2 regions of the Alishewanella sp. SMS8 genome follow, and region 2 is predicted to be linked to the other one. Evidence: predicted binding sites of a transcription regulator. Region 2 holds the regulator's gene; the other holds the start of a gene.
What was found. Region 2 encodes sigma-54, which starts transcription at its own class of promoters, with help from an activator protein. Its sites were predicted from a motif close to GTTGGCACGNNNNTNGNNT; they were not measured.
Positions count from the first base shown of each region.

Region 1: glnK (P-II family nitrogen regulator) is a predicted target of sigma-54. The motif match lies at 1,377-1,395, and genes of this name have one in related genera.

Region 1 covers NZ_JAPJEA010000002.1:526,575-529,998, reverse strand. Annotated here, with positions in the region: gene acnB (bifunctional aconitate hydratase 2/2-methylisocitrate dehydratase) at 1-576, shown strand, start outside; gene ORJ01_RS09930 (YacL family protein) at 877-1,266, shown strand; gene glnK (P-II family nitrogen regulator) at 1,441-1,779, shown strand; gene ORJ01_RS09920 (ammonium transporter) at 1,791-3,062, shown strand.
Region 2 covers NZ_JAPJEA010000001.1:1,182,729-1,186,152, reverse strand. Annotated here, with positions in the region: gene ptsN (PTS IIA-like nitrogen regulatory protein PtsN) at 1-292, opposite strand, end outside; gene hpf (ribosome hibernation promoting factor) at 299-586, opposite strand; gene ORJ01_RS05460 (RNA polymerase factor sigma-54) at 612-2,099, opposite strand; gene lptB (LPS export ABC transporter ATP-binding protein) at 2,148-2,870, opposite strand; gene lptA (lipopolysaccharide transport periplasmic protein LptA) at 2,867-3,358, opposite strand; gene lptC (LPS export ABC transporter periplasmic protein LptC) at 3,348-3,424, opposite strand, start outside.

The DNA of each region.
Region 1 (3,424 bases), on a different contig from region 2:
GCTGACATTAAAGAGCCGGTACTATGTGCACCAAATGACCCAGATGATGCGCGTTTATTGTCTAAAGTAGCAGGCGACAAGATTGATGAAGTATTTATCGGTTCTTGTATGACCAACATTGGTCACTTCCGTGCTGCGGGTAAATTACTGGACAAATATAAAGGCCAGTTGCCCACGCGGTTATGGATCGCTCCGCCGACTAAGATGGACCAAGCACAGTTAACGGAAGAAGGTTACTACAGTATCTTCGGTAAAGTTGGTGCACGCACTGAAATGCCAGGTTGCTCACTGTGTATGGGTAACCAAGCTCGCGTAGCTGAGAAGTCGACAGTCGTCTCAACGTCTACTCGTAACTTCCCGAACCGTTTAGGTCAGGGTGCGAATGTTTATTTAGCATCAGCCGAGTTAGCGGCGGTCGCTTCTATTATCGGTAAGTTACCGACAGTAGCGGAATACTTAGAGTACGCGAAACAGATCGATGCTACGGCAGCCGACACTTATCGTTACCTGAACTTCCATAAGATGTCGCAATACACTAAAAAAGCAGACAACGTGATTATTCAGCAAGCTGTGTAGTCAGCAAACTGTTTAACAAGGCCTGCTGAATGCAGGCCTTTTTTATACGTAATGTTCCTACAAAGCCACGGCTGACATCGCACTGGGTGACAAGGTTGCTGAGCCGTGTCGGTTATCCTGTCGACTTAATCAGTACTGTGCTAACTGCCGCTACTAACTGACTTAGCGCAAAAACCTGCTATTTTGCCAACCAAGCCGCATGAAATCAGGTAAAATCTTCGCCTCAAACAAATACGGTACGCCTAGCTGCTGTGGCTTGTGCCGTGGGCGCTCTAACACTGCGTGTTAACGGAATAGTGCATGGAATACGACTTTACTTATGATCGGGCCACCCGGCAATTTAGCTTAAAACTCAGTGCTGAACACGATGTGTTAGCGCGCTTTTTATTGGACGAATTTGGCCAGCAAGCTTCGGCTTATCAACCGCTGTTAAGCCAATTGCAGGCCTTAAAAGCCTATGACACTTTGCGCTTCCAAGGAAAAGAATATCTACTCGAAGTGGAACATGCCGAGGTGACTTTAAGACATAACACCCTATTTTATGAAGCAGGGGACACGAGGCAACAAACCTCAGCCGAGCTTGATGAAGAGGCATTATCGCTGGATGATCATGGCATGCAAACCCAATGTGGTTTGGAAGATTTAGTGAAACTGCTACAGGCCTGGCAGCAGTTTTTAAGCGGAGGTTAAGCGAAGAGAGCTGCACAGTCTACGGGAATGAATGCACCATTATGGTGCTTTTTTTTGCTTTAAATTTGGTGGTGTAGGCTTAAATTATTGTTTTTTATCGATAAATAAAAGTTGGCACAAGGTTTTCTTATATAACGGTGCAATCACAAAAATTAGTCGATAAGGAAAACCATCATGAAGCTTGTTTGTGCCATCATCAAGCCGTTCAAACTGGATGATGTTCGTGAAGCCATCGCGGACATTGGTGTAGAAGGTTTAACGGTGACAGAAGTAAAAGGTTTTGGTCGGCAGAAAGGCCACACCGAATTATATCGTGGAGCTGAGTATCAGGTTGATTTCCTGCCAAAGGTAAAACTGGAAATTGCGACCCAAGATGATCAGGTAGAACGTTTACTTGAAGCCATTCAAAAAGCGGCTCATACCGGTCGGATAGGTGACGGAAAAATTTTCGTTTACAACCTCGAACAAGCCGTCCGTATTCGGACGGGTGAAACCGACGCCGAAGCGATTTAAGGAGTATTAACATGCAAGAACAAATTTATCACTTACAATATGCCATGGATACCTTCTACTTTTTAATGTGCGGTGTCTTAGTCATGTGGATGGCTGCCGGTTTTTCAATGCTGGAAGCAGGTTTGGTGCGCGCCAAAAATACCACTGAGATTTTAACTAAAAACGTGGCTCTTTACTCCATAGCTTGCATTATGTACCTAATATGCGGTTACGCATTTATGTATGGCGGTGACTTTTTCTTAAGTGGTATCGGCGCTGTGGATGTTGATGCTACCTTAACCAGTTTTGCCGAGCGTGAAGATGGTTTTACAGGGGCAGCGGTTTACTCTAGCGCATCTGACTTCTTCTTCCAAGTCGTCTTTGTTGCTACTGCAATGTCTATCGTTTCTGGTGCTGTTGCTGAGCGAATGAAGCTTTGGGCCTTTTTAGCATTCGCGGTGGTGATGACGGGCTTTATTTATCCAGTTCATGGATCTTGGACTTGGGGCGCTGAAGGGATGTTCGGTATTAATCTGGATGATCAGTTTGGTTTTTCTGATTTCGCAGGCTCAGGCATTGTGCACATGGCAGGTGCTGCGGCAGCCTTAGCGGGAGTGTTATTACTAGGTGCTCGGAAAGGGAAGTATAGTAAAGACGGTAAAGTGAATGCAATCCCTGGTGCGAACATGCCTTTAGCAACCTTAGGTACCTTGATACTGTGGATGGGTTGGTTTGGTTTTAACGGTGGTTCAGTATTAAAACTGGGGGATATCAGTAATGCTAATGCTGTTGCCGTGGTCTTTTTAAATACCAATGCGGCTGCCGCTTCCGGCGCTATTGCAGCACTGGCCTTATCGGTGCTCTTATTCCGCAAAGCTGATTTAACGATGACATTAAACGGTGCTCTTGCAGGCTTGGTTGCTATCACGGCTGAACCTTCTACACCAACTGCTTTACAGGCAACGTTATTCGGTGCCATAGGTGGTGTGTTAGTGGTCGGCTCGATTATCGCTTTAGACAAAATTAAGATTGATGATCCAGTTGGTGCTATTTCTGTTCATGGCGTAGTAGGTTTCTTCGGTCTGATGATTGTGCCATTTAGTAAAGAAGGTGCAACCTTCGTTGGCCAGTTAATTGGTGCTTTTGCAATCTTTGCTTGGGTATTTATTACAAGCTTGGTGGTTTGGTACCTCCTGAAATTGGTAATGGGTATTCGTGTAAGCGAAGAAGCAGAATATGAAGGTGTGGATGCTTCAGAGTGCGGTATTGAAGCCTACCCTGAGTTTGTTGCCTCGGTAAAGTAAGCAGTTTGGCGGGTGTCGGTGGCACCCTCCAAGAGCCTGTGTTGTTGGCGTCAGTAAACTTAGTTTCTAGCCAGCAACACTAAACGTGACCCACCTCTGTCTATCCTTGTCCTTTGTCCTATTTGACACCCCGTTGCTACTGGCAGCGGGGTTTTTTTATGTGCAATAAACGCGATCAACAACGTAAATGCGCTTTAATATAGCAGGGTATTGCTGCATGTTTACTCAGTAGGGTTGCCAGGTTGCGTATTTAACAGCATGGACCATCAACGTTTGAAAACAACAACCTGAGGGTGAATAGTCAGTCTGTCATCAGTGCAATAAGTAAGGGAATTGCTGTGGGAAAGCAGATTGAACCTGTT
Region 2 (3,424 bases):
CGGCTTGGTTATCTATCGCATCAAACGCGATAGGGTCTTTACTGACCACAAACACCAAAATCGGTTGAGTTACGCAGTCAAGTTTGCCGTGAGGAATGGCGATACCGCCACCGATGCCGGTTGAACCGAGTTTTTCACGGGTCATTAAGGCTTCAAGAATCGTGTATTCAGATAGTTCGGGAAGCTGCTGGTGAGCCAGTTCGGCGATATATTCGAGGATACGTTTTTTACTGTTAAATAGAACTGCACTTTTCGTGCAGTTCTCCGCTAACATTGCGTTTAAATTCATAATAATGTCTTAGTGTCGTGACAGTTTTTCTTTGTGTTTAATGACCTGCCGATCGAGTTTGTCTATTAACTGGTCAATCGCAGCATACATGTTTTCGTTCTCAGACACCGCAAACACTTCGCCACCGGTGAGATGGATTTTAGCTTCGGCAATCTGTTGTAATTTTTCCACGTTTAAGATGACATGTACATTATTAATGTTCTCGAAATGACGCTCTAGCTTAGCAAATTTATTCTCGACATAATCTTTTAAGGCTTCGGTAATTTCGACGTGACGGCCTGTTAAATTGATTTGCATAGACTCTTCCTTTTAGTTAAGACACTTACAGCAGGGTCTTTCGTTGATTTGACGGCGGAATAAACAACGATTCGCGGTATTTAGCGATAGTTCGCCTAGCCACGTTTATCCCTTGTTCTAACAAAATCTCCGCCATTTTACTGTCACTTAGCGGTTTTGCCGGATTTTCTGCCGCCACCAATTTTTTAATAAAAGCACGAATGGCAGTGGAAGAACATTCACCACCACTCTCTGTACTAACATGACTGGAGAAAAAGAACTTAAGTTCAAAAATTCCACGTGGTGTATGCATATATTTATGAGTGGTGACGCGTGAGATCGTCGACTCATGCATACCGACCATTTCTGCAACATCATTCAATACCATCGGTTTCATGGCTTCTTCACCATGCTCAAAAAAGGCTTGTTGTTGCTGCACAATGCAATTGGCTACTTTGAGTAAAGTATCGTTTCGGCTTTCTAAGCTCTTTAAAAACCATTTAGCTTCTTGCAAGTGCGAACGAATAAATTGCGTATCAGCGGAATTTTTAGCGGTTTTGCTCATCGCCGCATATTGCTGATTGATCCGTATTTTGGGCATAGCGTCAGCGTTTAATTCGACTTGCCAACGACCTTTTACTTTTGTCACCGTGACATCAGGAATCACATACTGCTGTTCTTGTTTAATCACATCAGCACCCGGCCGTGGATTTAAACTGTGGATCAACTGCATGACTTCCTTTAACTCTTCTTCTTTGAGTTTAGTCACGCGCATCAAAGAACGAAAGTCTCTATTTGCTAAAAATTCGGTATAGTTGCTAATAATGAGTTTTGCATCATTTAAATAGGGGGTAGTTGGCTCAAACTGCCGTAACTGCACCAGTAAACACTCTTGCACCGAGCGCGCGCCAACCCCGACCGGATCAAATAATTGAATGCGTTTAATCACGGCTTCAACTTCGTCGGCCTCGACCTCGTTAGATTGCAGTGAGTCGAGTATTTCTTCGCAGCTGATACTTAAAAAACCATTGTCATCGATGGCTTCAATAATGATCTCAGCAATAGCCCGGTCGATTTCAGAAAAGGGCGTCAGTTGCATTTGCCAACGTAAATAATCTTGCAGGGTATCGCTGGTTTCACCCTGATACACCATATCGTCATCAGGCATGTTGCCACTGCTAACAGGGGCGGCACTGACTAAGTCATCCCAGTTATTATCTAGCGGTAAATCTTCTTGGATGTTTTGTTGATTCAGATCATCGCTGGTATCGCGATCGGCAGCGTCTTTTTGCTCTGAGTTTTTGTTGCGTGGATCGTCAAGGGTATCGCGATTGATATTGCCAAGACTGTGATCAACCTCATCTGGCTGACGTTCGAAATCATCATCGCCTTCGAGTAACGGGTTCGCGTCTAACGCTTCCTGTATTTCTTGCTGTAGCTCAATGGTAGACAACTGTAATAGGCGTATCGCCTGTTGCAGTTGTGGCGTCATGGTAAGCTGTTGTCCTAGGCGGAGTTGCAAAGAGGGCTTCATGTACCTGTAATTCTCTCCTGAATGCGCAGTTGCGTTCTATCTTCTTTACTATAGCCTGAATTGCTCACCTAGGTATACATCACGTACCTGCTGATTTGCTAGAACATCTTGCGGAGAACCGGCTGCAATCAGTTCGCCATGACTGACAATATAAGCGATTTCACAAACATCTAACGTTTCACGCACATTATGGTCAGTAATGAGAACACCAATGCCACGTTGGGCGAGGTGTTGAATGATTTTTTTGATATCAAGTACTGAAATCGGGTCAACGCCAGCGAACGGTTCGTCTAATAAAATAAAAGCGGGATCAGCGGCTAATGCTCGCGCGATCTCAACCCGACGACGCTCGCCACCAGATAACGCCATCCCTAAACTGTTGCGGATATGGCCGATATGAAATTCTTCTAATAAATCATCGGCAATTTCAGCGCGGCGTTGCGTGCTTAAATCTTTGCGGGTTTGCAAAATGGCCAATAAGTTTTCATGCACAGTCAATTTACGAAAAATCGAGCTTTCTTGCGGTAAATAACCAATGCCGGCGCGGGCACGTTGGTGGATCGGAGCAAAAGTAATATCTTGCTCGTTGAGGGTAATGGTGCCTTTATCCGAGGGAACTAAGCCAACAATCATGTAAAAGGTTGTCGTTTTACCTGCACCGTTAGGGCCCAATAAACCGACGATTTGCCCTGCATTGACCTCTAAGCTGACATCTTTCACTACCTGCCGGCTTTTATAGCTTTTGGCGAGGTGCGAGACCACTAACTTCATGGATTGTCCTTGTTTTCTGGGGTGAAAATCGTGGTAACGCGACGATTTTGCTCACCTTCAGCACTTAATTGTTGTAATTCAATGTTGTAACGGATCACGGCACCGCGCACTAAGCTACCGCTTTGCATCACTTCGGCATTACCCGATAACGTTAAAATTCGGCTGGCACGGTCAAATCGGATCTCATTCGCTTGAGCGGTTACAGGACGATCACCTTGCAGAGTTTGTGAATAGGTCGCCGGTGAGCCTGTTGTAATAAACACCTCTTTACCTTTACCAGCACTGGCGTCGACTTCAAGTTTGTCTGCTTTGATCAACATGGACCCCTGACGTACGACAACGTTATCGGCATAACTGGCAATGCTGTCAATTAATGAGGCTAAGGTTTTATCTGCATCGACCGAGATGGGCTGTTTATGATCCGGTTCGGCGGCCAAACTAACGGCAGAAAAAAAGGCCAAAACAATCATTAAGCTATTAATTTTCATTGAAATATACCGTCTCTAAATGCTTTTGCAATTGTATGGTTTCTTTTGTTAAATCGACATGCATAC